DNA from 3 places in the Ensifer sp. ENS08 genome. Region 2 is predicted to be linked to each of the others. Evidence: riboswitches for the same ligand, from Rfam matches in the RefSeq annotation. Region 2 holds a riboswitch; each other region holds the start of a gene.
The links. Region 2 has a riboswitch for cobalamin ahead of cobU (bifunctional adenosylcobinamide kinase/adenosylcobinamide-phosphate guanylyltransferase). Riboswitches for the same ligand answer to the same signal wherever they lie in the genome.

Region 1 (5,559 bases), on a different contig from region 2:
GCCCTGCGCCGCCGGCTGCACCCATTCGGGAAGCAGCAGCGGCACTCCCGCGCTCGAAATGACAAAGTGGTTCGACACCAACTATCACTACATGGTGCCCGAGTTCGACAGGGATCAGCGCTTCGAGCTCACCCACAATCGGCCGCTGGAAGCCTTCCAGGAAGCTCAGGCCCTCGGCTATCGCACACGCCCGGTGCTCATCGGCCCGGTGACACTGCTGAAGCTCGGCAAATCGAAGGGCGGCGACTTCGATCCGGTCGATCTGATCGAACGGCTCCTGCCCGTTTACGTGAGGGTCCTGGCGGAGCTTGCTGACGCCGGCGCCGATTGGGTCCAGATCGACGAGCCTTGCCTGGCGCTCGATCTCGCGGACAAGGATCGTCGCGCTCTCGACCTCGCCTATCGCACGTTCGACACCGACGTGCCCGGACTCAAGATCATGCTGGCGACCTATTTCGGCTCGATCGGCGACAACACGGCAACGGCGTTGGCGCTGCCGGTCGATGGACTGCATGTCGATCTCGTGCGCGCGCCGCAGCAGATCGACACGCTCATCCAATCGGCTCCGGCGGACCGGGTCCTATCGCTCGGGGTCATCGACGGCCGCAACATCTGGCGGACCGATCTGGCCGGCCTGTTCCGCCGGCTGCAGCCTCTGACTTCGGCCCACGGCCGCGACCGCATCGAACTCGCACCTTCATGCTCACTCCTGCACGTGCCTATCGATCTCGAGCTGGAGCGTGCGCTTGATCCGGAACTTTCCTCCTGGCTCGCCTTCGGTACGCAGAAACTCGACGAACTCAGCCTGCTTGCCAGCGCCTTCGAGCCGGGGCTTGCCATTTCCGAGCACGTTTTCGCCGCCTCGATCGCGTCCGCCCAGGCGAGGCTCACCTCACTCAGGATCCATGATCCTCTGGTCGCCGGGCGCTTGAAAGCGCTGACGGATGCGGACAGCAAGCGGCAATCCCCGTTCGCGGGCCGCCGGGCACTGCAGGCGAAGAAGCTGTCATTGCCGCTCTTCCCGACAACGACGATCGGATCCTTCCCGCAGACATCGGAGGTTCGGCAGGCCCGTTCACTGCATGCGAAGGGCGAACTCAGCTATGTCGACTACACCGCCTATCTTCGCCGAGAGACCGAAGTGGCGGTGCGCTGGCAGGAAGAGGTCGGCATCGACGTAGTCGTTCACGGCGAGTTCGAGCGCAACGACATGGTGCAGTATTTTGGCGAGCAGCTCTCGGGCTACGCCTTCACCCAGAGCGGCTGGGTGCAGAGCTACGGATCGCGCTGCGTGCGTCCGCCTGTTATCTTCGGCGACGTTTCGCGACCAAACCCGATGACGGTCGAGTGGGCGACCTTCGCGCAGTCGCTGACCGATCGCCCGGTCAAGGGCATGCTGACGGGTCCGGTCACCATGCTGCTATGGTCCTTCGTTCGTGACGACCTGCCACGTTCCGTGGTGTGCCGGCAGATCGCGCTAGCACTGCGCGATGAAGTGTCGGATCTCGAGGCGGCCGGCATCGCCATCATCCAGATCGACGAACCGGCACTGCGCGAAGGCCTGCCGCTGCGAAATGCCGATCGCAAGACCTATCTCGACTGGGCGGTGGAGTGCTTCCGTCTCAGTGCAGCCGGGGTGGGCGATGCGACCCAGATCCACACCCATATGTGCTACTCCGAGTTCAACGACATCATGGCCGCAATCGCGGCGATGGACGCCGACGTCATGTCGATCGAGACGTCGCGATCGAAAATGGAACTGCTCGGCGCCTTCGCCGACAAGGCCTATCCGAACGAGATCGGCCCGGGCGTCTACGACATCCATTCGCCACGCGTGCCCAGCGTCGAGGAAATGGTGCATCTCATCGAAAAAGCGACCGAGGGCCTCACGCCGGACCAGATCTGGGTCAATCCCGATTGCGGACTGAAGACCAGGCGCTGGGAAGAGACGCGGCCGGCGCTCGTCAACATGGTCGCCGCCGCCCGCTCGCTTCGAGCGGCTTTTGCCGCCGATACGCGCGAAGCCGTCAAAGCATGACGGGGCAGCACGAAGTCACGACGGCGCCGGGGGAAACCCCGGCGCCACAAACCCTGATCGACATCGTTTTTCCAGGCGATACCAATCACCATGGCACGCTCTTTGGTGGCGCCGCCCTCGCGTCGATGGACCGGATCGCTTTCATCGTCGCCACCCGTCACGGGCGCGTTCCCTTCGTCACCGCATCCTGCGACCGCATCGATTTTCGTGCGCCTGCGCGCATCGGTCAGATCGTCTGCTTCAGCGGCCGTCCGGTTCGTGTCGGGCGCCGCTCGGTGGTGGTCGAGGTCGAGATGATCGCGGAAGATATCGCCACCGGCAGCCGCGCCCTTTGCAGCAGGGGCACCTTCACCATGGTCGCGATGCCCTGTGCCGATGAAACGGATTGGATGCTGCCGCCGCTCGATGTGGCAACGGACACGCCCGAAGAGGCGGGCACCCTACGCATGGTCGACATCGTCTTTCCCGGCCAGGCCAACAGCTTCGGCGCCATATGCGGTGGCAACGCCCTCGCGCATATGACGAAGGCCGCATTCGTCGTCGCGACGCGCCGGAGCCGCCGGGCGACCGTCCTTGCCTCCTGCACCGGTATGGACTTCAAGCACCGGATCATGATCGGTTCGATCATCGAACCCATCGCCCGCATTGTGCGGACGGGTCGCAGTTCAGCCACCGTCGAGGTCGAACTCTGGTCGGAAGAGCTCCTCACCGGTCTGCGACAGCGGACTGTTACCGGAACGTTCGCTATGGTCGCCGTCGACGATGACAACCGGCCCGTGGCCGCTTTCGCTGCTTGATGGAATGGGGCGTCCGCACCAGGGGCGCCCTATCCACAACCTTGGTGCCAACCGGCTGTTTACTCCCCGTTATCCACACTGCAAAAGAAACCACCCTCCTACCCCCGCCTTCCACATACGGAACCTATTGACGCAGATTTGCGATGAACTACTATATCTAGTGTTCGAGGTTCTTCCGATTCGCAAGGATTGGGAGCTAAGACGGGAATACGGTGCGCCGGCGGGTTTCCGCTGAGGCTATGCCGTAGCTGCCCCCGCAACTGTAGACGGCGAGCGACTGTCCGGATTTGGACCACTGAGGCATGAGGCCTCGGGAAGGTCGGGATGGAAGCTTTGACCCGTAAGCCAGGAGACCTGCCTCGATCACCAAACGTCCACGGGCGGGGTGTCCGGAGGGGTTGAGTGCGTGGCAGGATGAGCCTGCCCGATCGTCTCGACGTCTCCCCGGCAGCCCGTCGAAAGCTTCGGGGTGAAGTCATGCCAGTTTCTTCCAGTTCAGATCCACCTTCTGCGGACGGGTGCGCGTTGTTGCGCGCCTGATCGAAAGGCCGCGCCTTGAAAACCCGCATCCGCGGAATTCCTGAGCGCCCGACCAAAACGAGCCGGCCCGGTTGCGTAACCGACCTTGGGCCAGCTTGACGACGTCAACTCCGGTCGAGTCGACCGGGGAGCGATGTTTCGTGTCCAATCGCCAACACCACGGTTCGCGTTCGCGCGATCCGACGATTTTTTGCGCCCATTTGCCAGACCCTCACGAGGAACCCATGTCGATCACCGTCTACAGCAAACCAGCCTGCGTCCAATGCACCGCCACAACCCGTGCGCTCGACCGCCAAGGCATCGATTATCGCATCGTCGATATCTCCGAGGATTCCGATGCATTCGCGCTGGTGCAGGGTCTTGGCTATCGGCAGGTCCCGGTCGTCGTCGCCGGCGAGCGGCATTGGGCGGGTTTCCGCCCGGACATGATCAGCGCGCTTTCCTGAAGGACGCGGGCGATGGGCCTGATCGTCTATTTTTCCAGTCGCTCGGAAAACACCCATCGCTTCGTCGAAAAGCTCGGCCTTCGCGCCGCCCGCATACCGCTCAGGGAAGGTAAGGACGCACTTACGGTCGCAGAGCCCTACGTGCTGATCGTGCCGACCTATTGCGGCGACGATGGCCGCGGGGCGGTGCCGAAGCAGGTCATCCGCTTCTTGAACGACGCGGGCAACCGCTCTCACATCCGCGGCGTGATCGCAGCGGGCAACAGCAATTTCGGCGCGACCTACGGGATCGCCGGCGACGTGATTTCGGCCAAGTGCCGGGTACCCTATCTCTACCGGTTCGAGCTGCTCGGGACCGACGAGGACGTCGCCAATGTCAAAAACGGGATGGAACGATTTTGGACGTCACGACACTCGAACGCCCCTTGAAGGCGACGGAAGCAGCGCTCGACTATCATGCGCTGAACGCAATGCTGAACCTCTATGACGAAGAGGGACGGATCCAGCTCGACAAGGACCGGCAGGCGGCGAAACAGTACTTCCTCCAGCACGTCAACCAGAACACGGTGTTCTTCCATAACCTCCGGGAAAAACTCGATTATCTGGTGACCGAGGGCTATTACGAGCAGGAAGTGCTGGACCAGTATTCCTTCAACTTCGTGCGCGATCTCTACGATCATGCCTATTCAAAGAAGTTCCGCTTTCCGACCTTCCTCGGGGCGTTCAAATACTACACGTCCTATACGCTGAAGACCTTCGACGGAAAGCGCTACCTGGAACGCTACGAAGACCGTGTCTGCATGGTGGCGATGGCCTTGGCGCGCGGCAACGAGGGGCTTGCCCGCGATCTCGTCGACGAGATCATCTCCGGCCGCTTCCAGCCGGCAACGCCGACTTTCCTCAACGCCGGCAAGAAGAGCCGCGGCGAGCTCGTCTCCTGCTTTCTGCTCCGGATCGAGGACAACATGGAGAGTATCGGCCGCGCCATCAATTCGGCGCTGCAGCTTTCCAAGCGCGGTGGCGGCGTGGCGCTGTCGCTCACCAACATCCGCGAGATGGGCGCGCCGATCAAGCAGATCGAGAACCAGTCATCCGGCGTCATCCCGGTCATGAAGCTGCTCGAAGACAGTTTCTCTTACGCCAACCAACTCGGCGCGCGCCAGGGAGCCGGTGCTGTCTACCTGCACGCCCACCACCCCGACATCATGCGCTTCCTCGATACCAAGCGCGAAAACGCCGACGAGAAGATCCGCATCAAGACGCTGTCGCTCGGCGTCGTCATCCCCGACATCACCTTCGAGCTCGCCCGCAACAACGAGGACATGTATCTGTTCTCACCCTATGACGTGGAGCAGGTCTATGGCGTGCCCCTCACCGAGATTTCGGTGACCGAGAAGTACCGCGAGATGGTCGAGGATGCCCGCATCCGCAAGCGCAAGATCAAGGCGCGCGACTTCTTCCAGATCATCGCCGAGATCCAGTTCGAGAGCGGTTATCCCTACATCATGTTCGAGGACACGGTGAACCGGGCAAACCCGATCGCCGGGCGCATCACCATGAGCAATCTCTGCTCGGAAATCCTGCAGGTGAGCGAAGCGAGCGCGTTCAACGACGACCTCTCCTACAAGCACATGGGCAAGGACATCTCCTGCAATCTCGGTTCGCTGAACATTGCGGCTGCGATGGACAGCCCGGATTTCGGCCAGACGATCGAGACCTCGATCCGCGCCCTCACCGC
Region 2 (5,559 bases):
GGCGGCGCGGATCACCGCCGGCGGCGTCGTAATATTCGTCGACGAGCGCTTCCAGATCCTTGAGCGGGCCGTAGGATTCGGCGCGCGTCAAGGGCGGGGTCAGGTGGTCGATGATGACGGCGCTGGTGCGGCGCTTGGCCTGTGTACCTTCGCCTGGATCGTTGACGATGAAGGGATAGATGTGCGGCAGCGGCCCGAAGATCGCTTCGGGATAGCAGGTTTCCGCCAGCGCCAGGGCCTTGCCCGGCAGCCATTCGAGGTTGCCATGCTTGCCCATGTGGACGATCGCCTGCGCTCCGAACTGCTGGCGCAGGAAGGCGTAGAAGGCGAGATAGCCATGCGGCGGCACGAGGTCCGGCGAATGGTAGCTTTCCTTCGGATCGATGTTGTAGCCGCGCGCCGGTTGGATGCCGACGATCACCTCGCCGAAGCGGGCGAGCGGCAGCGCGAAGGCGCCATCGAGGAAGAAGGGATCGGCCTCCGGCACGCCCCAGCGACCGGTAACTTCATCCTTTATCTGTTTCGGAAGCGAATCGAAGAACGTTTTGTAATCGTTCAGCGAAATACGCTCGCGGATTTCGCGGTCATGGCTCGCCGCATTGGTCGGCCCGGCCATCAGATAGCGGATCAGCGCGTCGCCATCGGCGGGAACCTCACCGACCGCATAGCCTTCCCGCGCCATGGCGCTAAGCACCTCGACGGTACCGGCCGGCGTGTCGAGCCCGACACCGTTGCCGAGGCGACCGTCGCGGTTCGGATAGTTGGCCATGACGATGGCAATGCGGCGCTCGGGGGGCTCTGCCCGGCGCAGCTTCGCCCAGTTGACGGCAAGATCAGCGGCAAAGCGCACCCGGTCTTCGAGCGGCTCATGGCCGACGATATTGGCCTCCACCTTGGCGTCATAGATCGACGCCGCCTTGAAGGAGACGGCGCGCGCAAGGATGCGGCCATCGACTTCGGGTAGTGCCACGTTCATGGCGAGGTCGCGCGCCATCAGCCCCTGCGGCGACGTTTCCCATTGCGCCCGCGACGAGCCGGAGAAAATCACCTGCAGCACCGGCGCACCGGTCGATTCCAGCACCGTCGGCTGACGGTCGGCACCGGGCGACGAGACCGCAAAGCCAGTGGCGTTCATCACCACGTCGGGTGCGGCCTCGGAAAAAATCGCCTGCAGCGTGCCGACGGAAACGGCATCCTTGAGGCTTGACACGAACACCGGCAGTGCCCGCACACCTTCAGCCTCCAGCGCATCGATCAGCGCCTCCACCGGCCGTGTCTCGCCACTCTGCACGAGCGCGCGGTAAAAGCAGATCCCAACCGTCGGGGGTTCGAATCCCTCCCTCGCTACCATCCGTCCCTGAACAAGGGACTGCCATTCGCTGACGCCGATCACGCCAGCACCCGGCCACCAGATGCCGGCCTTCAACAGGGGCTTTGCCGGCTGCGGCTTCTCCGCACCTGTGACCAGTGCGGCCGCATAGTCGAGAAACAGCCCGGCATTGTCCGAGCCGCCTTCGGTGAAGTAAGCCCAAAGGCGCTGGCGGTCGTCGGCTGCGACGGTGGAGAAAGGCTCCAGCCCCGGATCCGGCTTGTCGTCACCCGGCAGAACCGCGATCTCGAAACGATGGGTGACGGCAGCCGCATGCAGGGCTTCCAGCAGATAACGGAAATAGCTGGCGCCACCGAGCGGCCGGACGACGATCAGCTTGGCGTGACGCGCCGTGCGCTCGACGTATGTGTCGACCGACATCGGGTGCATCAGGCTCATCAGGCTGGCGATGCGCAGGCTCAAGCCTCCGTCGCGTCGGCCGTGAGCCGCGGCGATCGAGGAGAGCTCGGTGTCGGCGGCCGAGAGGAAAAGGATATCGGCCGGCGTTTGCCCAAGGTCGATCGCCTCGTTGCCGTCGGCGATCGTTCCTTTCTGGGCGAGAAGCAGATGCATTCGTCTTGTCCGGTGGGGCAATTCCGAACGAAAACGCTAAAAGCGTTTTCCATCCGGAACTGCATCATTTCAATGCGTTAGATCATTTCACTCAAAGAACGATCTAGACGAGCGCGGTAATCGCAGCGCGCACCGCCGCCTCGTCCATGTCGTGCAGGCCGATGACGACGAGGCGCGTACCGCGCTTTTCGCCGGCGCCCCAGGCGCGGTCGTAATATTGGTCGATGCGGGCGCCGACCGCCTGGATCAGGAGGCGCATCGGCTTGCCGGGCACGTCGGCAAAGCCCTTGAGGCGCAGAACGTCGTGCTCCGCGATCACGCCCTTCAGGCGATCGATGAACGCCGAGGGATCGGCGATCGAACCGAGCTCGACGACGAAGCTGTCGAACTCGTCGTGATCGTGCTCCTCACCTGCCTCGTCCATCTCGTGATGCGACTTGCGGTTGGCGATATCGCTTTCCGTGCCGACACCGAGGCCAAGCAGGATGGCAGCGGCGACTTCGCCGTTCTTCGCCTCGATCATCGTCGGCTTGCGGCTGGTGCGCGAAGACACCTCGTCGCGTACGGCCTTGAGGCCGGAGGCATCGATCAGATCGGTCTTGTTGAGAACGATGAGATCGGCAGCCGTCAGTTGGTCCTCGAACAGCTCCTCGATCGGGCTTTCGTGATCGAGATTGTCGTCCTCGACGCGCAGCGCATCGACCTTGTCGTGGTCGTCGGCAAAGCGGCCAGCGGCAACGGCGGCGCTGTCGACCACGGTGACGACGCCATCGACGGTCACTTCGCTGCGGATATCCGGCCAGTTGAAAGCGGCGATCAGCGGCTGCGGCAGGGCAAGGCCCGAGGTTTCGATGATGATGTGGTCAGGGCGGTTTTCACGCTCGAGCAGCTTCGTCATGGTCGGGATGAAATCGTCAGCCACGGTGCAGCAGATGCAGCCATTGGTAAGCTCGATGATGTCGTCCTCGGTGCAGGCCTCGGCACCGCAGCCCTTCAAGACATCGCCGTCGACGCCGAGATCGCCGAACTCGTTGATGATCAGCGCGATGCGCTTGCCGTCGGCGTTCTGCAGCAGGTTGCGGATCATCGTCGTCTTGCCGGCGCCGAGGAAGCCGGTGATGACGGTCGCCGGGATCTTGCCCTGGTTGGCTCTCGCAGTGGTCATGGATCAACCCTTCATTTTCAGCGGCAAACCGGCCGCGACAAAGTAAACTTCAGCGGATTTCTCCGCAACGATCTGGTGAAGCCGGCCGGCATGGTCGCGAAACTCGCGGGCCATGCGGTTCTCGGGCACGATGCCGAGGCCGACCTCGTTGGAAACAAAGACGAGGCGCGCCCGCGCCTCAGGCAGATACGCAACAAGGGCGGCGAACTCCGCCGTCATGTCGCGCTCTTCCAGCATGAGATTGGTGACCCATAGCGTCAGGCAGTCGATCAGGACCACATGGCTGGGATCATCGATGCGTCTGAGGATGCCGACGAGATCGAGCGGCTCCTCATGCGTCGTCCAGCCCTCGCCGCGGCGCGTCCGGTGATGGTCGATGCGCTCGCGCATTTCGTCGTCCCAGGCGCGGCCCGTGGCGACATAATGCATGGTGAGGCCGGACGCTTCGACGAGCCTCTCGGAAAAGCTGGACTTGCCGGAACGGGCGCCGCCAAGGACCAGCACGGGCCCGGCGCTGAGACTGCTCATCGTGGCTGCCTCAACATTCCCAAATCAGCCGTCGGTGGCAAAAGCCATCGGACGCGCCACGGGCGCGTTCTTGAAAGCATCTGCGAGCCAAAACAACCTCCGTGATGGCGTTGGAGACAAAAGTCCCCTCGGGCGGAATGCCCATGCCGGATGGCAGGTCTCCTGGCTCACGGCGTCACGGGCCGAACATCGCCTCGCCCTTAAAGGGCAAGGTTCCGATGTCAGGGCCCGAGCGGCCCGCCTCACCTTCCCGGCGTCTTTCCGGTGCCACAGCGAACCTTTGCGCGTCGTCTCCGACGCATGGGTGCTGTGAGGGACATCGTGAAAGGCGGACGATTCGTAGAAGAAGAGGCGTCCAAACCCGGCTGATCACGATGCCACGCCAGTGGCTTTTCCGGCTTGATCCCCGACCTGCCCCGATTGCCCGTGCAACCGGCCGACAGCCCGGCACCAAACCCGATGGCGAACCCTGACCGTTCTACAGTCGCGGGGTCGGCTGCGATAAGGATGCCCGATTTGGGTCCATCCGTCACATTCCCAATTATTCCCCCAGATCGCCACGACAAGGGGGAACCATCCAACGCCTGATGATTAGGAAGCGGGCAGCCCAAAGTCAATCGACGCATGCGACGCCTCCCCGGCCGAGTTGCGCCACGCGACGATTTGTCGGGCGTCAGGCACGACGGCGGTGTGAAGGGAACCGATGTCGAAACCTAGTGCTATGGATAGCAAACTGCTGCTAACACCTGTGTCAAGATGCCGAGGGCGAATCTCGCCAGAAAGGGAACCTTTCGAGTGGATACCGAGCTGCGCCGCGTCGTCCTCATCGTCTCCCTGTTGAACCTCGGCTATTTCGGGGTGGAACTCCTTGTCGCGCTTTCGATCGGCTCGGTGTCCCTGATGGCCGACAGCGTCGACTTCCTCGAAGACGCCTCCGTCAACATGCTGATTTTCTTTGCTCTGGCCTGGACGGCGCGAACCCGCGCGCGGGTCGGCATGGCGATGGCGTTCATTCTACTGGTACCGGCGCTGGCCTTCCTTTGGACGGCCTGGGCGAAGTTCATGGATCCGGTCCCGCCAGAGCCCTTTGCCCTTTCCCTGACCGGACTTGGGGCGCTGGTGGTCAACCTCTTCTGCGCCTATCTGCTCGTCGCCTACCGTCACACGAGCGGCAGCCTCACGCGGGCAGCATTTCTCTCGGCCCGCAACGATGCCTTCGCCAATGTGGCCATCATCGCCGCGGGTCTGGCGACAGCCTATCTGTGGCAGTCGGCCTGGCCGGACCTGATCGTCGGCTTGGGGATTGCCCTGATGAACCTGGATGCCGCGCGGGAAGTCTGGGAAGCCGCAAGCGAGGAGCACGATGTCGCAGCGTAGTTCCGTCGGATAAGCTCGTTGCTCCTGTTGGGCCCGACGTACCGGACCTGCTGGCTGACCGTTGCCGCGTCCCTAGTGCCTGAGCAACTCGTCCAGCCAGCGACGATCGAGCACAGCCTCCAGTTCGTTCGCGACATCGTCGAGCGCCGCATCGACCGATTGGCGGTAGTTGTTGGCGCCGCCTTCGATGCCGAAACTCTTGAGCAGCGCGCCACGATAGGCGTCGCTGGTGAAGAGCCCATGCAGGTAGGTGCCCATCACGCGGCCATCGGCCGAAAGCGCGCCGTCGGCGCGATTGTCGATGCGCACCGATGGCCGGCCACAGTCTGCACCTTGCGTCTTGCCAAGATGGATTTCGTAGCCTTCGAGCGCCACATCATGCTCCAGCGACCAGGCGCGGCTGTTGCGCACCGTCTTTTCCGGCGCCATCTCGGTCTCGACCTCGAGCAGCCCGAGACCCTCGACCGCACGTTCGCCGCCCTCGATGCCGAGCGGATCGGTGACGCGCCGGCCGAGCATCTGGTAGCCGCCGCAGATGCCGATGACC
Region 3 (5,559 bases), on a different contig from region 2:
CCGTTTCCATCGGATCACGAACGCCGGGGATGTGCTTGGTGGTGAATTCGACGCCGCGCCGCGGCATCAGCTCGAAGCCGGTCAACGCCGGCCCGCAAAGGCTGGACGCCTTTTCGAACAGAGCGAGCGCATGCTCGACGCTGCCGACTCCGGCAAAGGCGACCTGATGCCCGAGCGGCTTCGGGAAAAGCTTGAGCACGGCGCCGGTGATCACGCCGAGCGTGCCCTCGGCACCGATGAAGAGATCGCGCAGGTCGTAACCGGTATTGTCCTTCTTCAACCGGCGCAGCCCGTCCCAGATTTCGCCGGTCGGCAGCACCACTTCGAGGCCGAGGCAGAGCTGGCGCATATTGCCATAGGCAAGCACGGCGGTGCCGCCTGCATTGGTGGAGAGATTGCCGCCGATGCGGGCTGAACCTTCCGAGCCGAGCGACAGTGGGAACAGGCGATTGTGCTCGTCCGCCGCCTTCTGGATATCGGCGAGGATACAGCCGGCATCGGCGACGATGACATTGCCGACCGGATCGATGTCGCGAATGCGGTTCAGCCGTTCCAGCGAAAGAACGATGTCTGCCTTGCCCTCCCGCGGGATCTGCCCGGCGACATGGCCGGTGTTACCGCCCTGCGGCACGATCGCCGTGCGGGTGGCGCTCGCGAGCTTCATGATGCGCGAGACCTCGTCGACGTTGCCCGGACGCAGGACCATCGGCGTCGTGCCGCGGTAGAGTCCGCGCGATTCGACGAGATAGCGCGCCTTGTCGGCTTCGTCCGTCAGCACGTTGGTGTTGCCGACGATCTCGGCGAAGGAAGCGATGAGTTCGGGAGAGGGAAGGGTGGTCATGGGCCTCACTTCGCATTGCGCCTGCGCGCGCTATCGGATCGGTCGATCTGAGGATCTGGTCCTCGGTTCCTGGTTGGCGGCGATCATAACCGCAATTGGTGCCGTTCGATGAGGGTGGGTGCAGAGAAGATGCCGCACACTATCTTACCCTCGCGGTGCCGCCGCCCGTTGCAACCGGTCGATGATGGCTTCCCCCAACCCGTCCGAAGGGATCGGCCCGAAGGCGATGGTCTCTGCGCCGCTGGCATCCGCCCGCTTCATGTAGTCGAAGAGATTGGCGGCGGCTTCGCGCAGATTGCCAGTCGGGCTGAGATCGAGAACGACGGCCGCCTGCTCTTCGCCGGCGATCCGATTGCCGCCGAAACGGATCAAGGCTTCGCCGGCATGCACCTCGGCGGCATCGAGCCGGACTGCAGCGCCGGGCGCGTAGTGCGAGGCGAGCATGCCCGGCGCCTCGATCGTCGCTCCCGCCGTCTCCGGCCGGGTCACTGGACGGCCAAGCAGGCGTTCGATCTCGGCGGCATCGAGGCCACCCGGCCGAAGCAACCGGATCTCGTCGCCGTCGACCTTGATGATCGTCGACTCAAGGCCGATTTGGGCCTGGCCGGCGTCGAGGATAAGTTTCAGTTTTTCGCCGAGATCGGCTTCCACATGGACCGCACTGGTCGGGCTGATCTTGCCCGACGTATTGGCACTGGGCGCGGCCAGTGGTCGCCCGAAGTGGGCGATTACCCGGCGGGAAAAACCGTCGGGCATGCGAATGCCGAGCGTGTCGAGGCCGGCGGACGCCAGCGCATGAACCGTGCTGTCGGCGCGCTGCCGAAGGATCAGCGTCAGCGGGCCGGGCCAGAAGGCTTCGGCCAGCTGCCTCGAAATCGGATCGAAATGCACATGGGCTTCGGCCATCGCCATGTCGGAAACATGCGAGATCAGCGGATTGAAGCGCGGGCGCCCCTTCATCTCGTAGATGCGACTGATCGCATCGGGATTGGTAGCGTCGGCGGCAAGGCCGTAGACGGTCTCGGTCGGAATGGCGACCGGCTCGCCTTCGGCAAGAACGGCGCAGGCGCGCGCGATCGCGCGGTCCGGTTCTCTATCCGTGTCGATGATCTCAGCCATGCCGTTTCCTTTCCGACGCTTCCTTAACGGACGCACCGGAAAAACAGAACGATTTTCTTTGAAGGAACCGGTTCGGCTCAGAGGCTGCGAATGATGCGACGCAACGCGTCATCCTTGGCGCCAAGCATCAGTACGTTTTTCAGCGCGACCTTGGGATCATCCGTGCGAAACAGCAGCCCGTTGTCACGAAAGTTGCGGTTGATGACCATTTGCCCGGCTTGGGCGCCCGGTTCGATGGCGACGGCGAAGTACATGCGTGAATAGCCGGGCTGGATACTCTCGAAAAAATGCGTCTCGTCGCCCAGGTTGCAGAAGAAGTTGGCGAAGTAGAAGGACCAGGTGATGTCCTTGGAGGGAGTAACCGGCGTACGCGCCGCCGTCACGTGACAGTAGCCGAGATGCGGCCGGCCGACGAGCGTGCGGTGGAAGATCATCTTCGGGAACTGGATCGAGTTGTGGAACCCGTTGATCCGCTTATGGGTCGTGTCGCCGGCGGTGCTGAGCTTCTTGCCCGTCCTGTCTGCGACTTCCTCATAGCTCAAATACCGGCGTTCGCTCGGCAACCATTGCCTGCGGTTGATCCGGCCCGTGCGCAGGAATTCGGTATGAACCGCCACCTTCGGCGGGATTGTCGGCAGCTTCTCGGCTGTCGCGTCGTAGTATCTCAACTTTGCCATGATCGTCAGCGCGCCATCTGCCTGCCTGCAGGACCTCTCTCGTCCGCCGGCTAGGCTAGCGGCTCATGGTTAATGAATGATTTCGTCCTGGCTGCATCATTAGCGTTCTCTATCTGACGCGATGTCGCAAACGGGCGAAGCCCTCCCGCATCTGCGCCGACCGCGCCGCAAAAGTCGGCAATTGCCCAAGATGTGATCTATCTATATGTTTGCAATGTAAAAATTCTAAGACGGTGGCCTTTTGTGGCGGTTTTTTCCGTGTCGTCATTCTGGAATTGGATGTCGCTATCGGGCAGCTGCCAAGGTGACTTCCGCGATTACATATCCTTACTCAAGGTGCCGTCTTCGAAGGGAAGATGGAGAATTGGGAAGCCGGTCAAATCCCGGCGCTGCCCCCGCAACGGTGGTGGAGCGAAAGCCTCGGCAAAGGCCACTGGACGGTTCGTCCGGGAAGGCGCCGGGCAGGTCCGAAAGGACGGCTCCTGAGCCCGGAAACCAGCCTTGACGGACATAACCGTAACGGGTTGCGGCGGGCAGCCGGATCGGAGCCTCAAACGCATGGGTGTGCGCCCGTGCGGGTTCCTGTCCTGCCTCTCCGAAACATGGCGCATGAGGACAGGACATGGACACCAGAAACGATATGCTTCGAAAGCTGAAGGGCAGGCGGGACGGCTACAGCCTCGACCGGGCCTTTTACATCGATCCCGACTACTACAGGCAGGATCTGGAAAACATCTGGTACAAGGATTGGCTGTTCATCGGCCATGACTGCGAGATCCCGCGGGCCGGCAATTACTTCACCGTCCAGGTCGGCGACTACCCCGTTGTCATCACCCGCGACCGCCAGGGCGCCATCCGGGCGCTGCACAATTCCTGCCGCCACCGCGGCTCGCGCGTCTGCACGCAGGCGAAAGGCTCGTCGGCAAAGCTTGTCTGTCCCTATCACCAGTGGACCTACGAACTCGACGGCTCGCTGCTCTTTGCCCGGCAGATGGGAGAGGATTTCGACAAGGCCGCCCACAGTCTGAAGCCGATCCATTGCGAAACGGTTGGCGGCTACATCTTCATCAACCTGTCGGAAAAGCCGATGGATTTCACGACGTTCCGCGACATGGCCTTGCCCTATCTTGCGCCGCATCGGCTCGGCGAAACCAAGGTCGCGTTCGAAAGCACCATCATCGAGAAGGGCAACTGGAAGCTCGTCTGGGAAAACAACCGCGAATGCTACCATTGCGCCGCCAATCATCCGGAACTCTGCCGCACCTATCCTGAGGCGCCGACGGCGACCGGGGTGCAGGGCGCCAAGGATGATCCTGTGATCGCCGAACATTGGGCGAAGTGCGAGGCCGAGGGCCTGCCGAGCGAATTTAAGATGTCGCCGACCGGTCAGTTCCGCGCCGCCCGCATGCCGCTTGTCGACAATGCCGAAAGCTACACCATGTCGGGCGCCCGCGCCGTCAGGCGGGCCCTGTCCGCCGACGTCTCCCAGAGCCAGATCGGCACGCTCTTGATGTTCCACTATCCCACCACCTGGAACCATGTGCTCGCCGACCACGCCATCACCTTCCGGGTGCTGCCGCTCGGGCCCGAACTGACTCAGGTGACGACGAAGTGGCTCGTCAACAAGGATGCGGTCGAAGGCGTCGACTACAATCTAGATGAACTGACGCATGTCTGGACCGAGACCAACGACCAGGACCGTCAGATCGTCGAGGAAAATGCCTTCGGCATCCGCTCACCGGCCTATGAGCCCGGTCCCTATTCGCCCGAGCACGAGGGTGGCGTGATGCAGTTCGTCGAGTGGTACTGCAAGTTCATGGAGCAGCGCCTTGCCGGCGACGCGGCTCCGCTTTCAAGGGTCGCCTGACATGCAGATGGCCTCTTCGTTTCACCATTTCGACGCGCTCCACGTCTGGATCGACCGGCAGCAGATGCTCGAATGCACATCGGCGGTCGTCGAGACCGCCGATGTCATGACCTTCACCTTCCGGGCCGAAAAGCCCGCCTGGTTTCGCTATCTGCCCGGGCAATTCGTGACCCTCGAACTGCCCGTCGCCGACGAGCCAGTGATGCGCACCTACACCCTGTCGTCGACGCCCTCGCGGCCGCTGTCGATCGCCGTGACCGTCAAGGCGCAGTCAGACAGCATCGGCACCCGCTGGATGTTCGAGCACCTGAAGCCCGGAATGAAACTCCGCGCCTTTGGCCCGCTTGGCGATTTCAGCTTCGTCCGCCATCCCGGCGACAAATACCTGTTTATCTCGGCCGGCTCCGGCATCACGCCGATGATGTCGATGACGCGCTGGATGGCGGACTGCGTGCCGGAGACGGATGTGACCTTCATCTCCTGCGCGCGTCGTCCGGAGGACCTGCTGTTCCGTTCGGAGCTGGAGGTTCTGGCGACGCAGATGTCCGGGCTGAACCTCGGCTTCATCGTCGAGGGACATGAGGCACGCCACGGCTGGCACGGGCTTCGCGGCCGCATTGATGGCGCCAAGCTGCCGCTGCTTGCGCCCGATTTCATGGACCGCACCGTTTTCTGCTGCGGCCCCGAACCGTTCATGCGCGGCGTGCGCGAGATGCTGAAATCGGCCGGTTTCGACATGGGCCGCTACCACGAGGAGAGCTTCCAGCCGGCCGCCGCACCTGCGGCGGAAGAGATTGCCGTGCGCGCCGGCGCCGGTGACGAGGGCGAGGTCCAGGCCGCCAAGATCGCCTTCACCATGAGCGGCAAGGAGATCGAGGCCAAGCCCGGCCAGACGATCCTGCAGGCGGCGCGCGCCAACGGCGTGCGCATCGGCGCTGCCTGCGAAGGCGGCATCTGCGGTACCTGCCGGGTGATGAAGGTCTCAGGCGAGGTGGATATGAGCCACAATGGCGGCATTCTCGACGACGAGATCGATGAGGGCTACATCCTCGCCT

Region 1: it holds a riboswitch for cobalamin, as region 2 does, so the genes downstream of both, nrdH (glutaredoxin-like protein NrdH) here and cobU (bifunctional adenosylcobinamide kinase/adenosylcobinamide-phosphate guanylyltransferase) in region 2, are expected to answer to the same signal.
Region 3: it holds a riboswitch for cobalamin, as region 2 does, so the genes downstream of both, IB272_RS01280 (aromatic ring-hydroxylating dioxygenase subunit alpha) here and cobU (bifunctional adenosylcobinamide kinase/adenosylcobinamide-phosphate guanylyltransferase) in region 2, are expected to answer to the same signal.

Annotation. Positions count from the first base shown of each region.
Region 1 is NZ_JACVBF010000011.1:46,211-51,769, reverse strand. Features, by position in the region: gene metE (5-methyltetrahydropteroyltriglutamate--homocysteine S-methyltransferase) at 1-2,038, shown strand, start outside; gene IB272_RS21880 (hotdog domain-containing protein) at 2,035-2,835, shown strand; cobalamin riboswitch at 2,986-3,212, shown strand; gene nrdH (glutaredoxin-like protein NrdH) at 3,600-3,821, shown strand; gene nrdI (class Ib ribonucleoside-diphosphate reductase assembly flavoprotein NrdI) at 3,834-4,250, shown strand; gene nrdE (class 1b ribonucleoside-diphosphate reductase subunit alpha) at 4,220-5,559, shown strand, end outside.
Region 2 is NZ_JACVBF010000002.1:595,481-601,039, reverse strand. Features, by position in the region: gene cobN (cobaltochelatase subunit CobN) at 1-1,942, opposite strand, end outside; gene cobW (cobalamin biosynthesis protein CobW) at 2,046-3,107, opposite strand; gene cobU (bifunctional adenosylcobinamide kinase/adenosylcobinamide-phosphate guanylyltransferase) at 3,111-3,635, opposite strand; cobalamin riboswitch at 3,770-4,228, opposite strand; gene IB272_RS08565 (cation diffusion facilitator family transporter) at 4,392-5,012, shown strand; gene IB272_RS08560 (cobyric acid synthase) at 5,085-5,559, opposite strand, start outside.
Region 3 is NZ_JACVBF010000001.1:248,961-254,519, reverse strand. Features, by position in the region: gene IB272_RS01295 (FAD-binding oxidoreductase) at 1-841, opposite strand, end outside; gene IB272_RS01290 (L-threonylcarbamoyladenylate synthase) at 986-1,960, opposite strand; gene IB272_RS01285 (DUF6656 family protein) at 2,038-2,637, opposite strand; cobalamin riboswitch at 2,955-3,156, shown strand; gene IB272_RS01280 (aromatic ring-hydroxylating dioxygenase subunit alpha) at 3,260-4,504, shown strand; gene IB272_RS01275 (hybrid-cluster NAD(P)-dependent oxidoreductase) at 4,506-5,559, shown strand, end outside.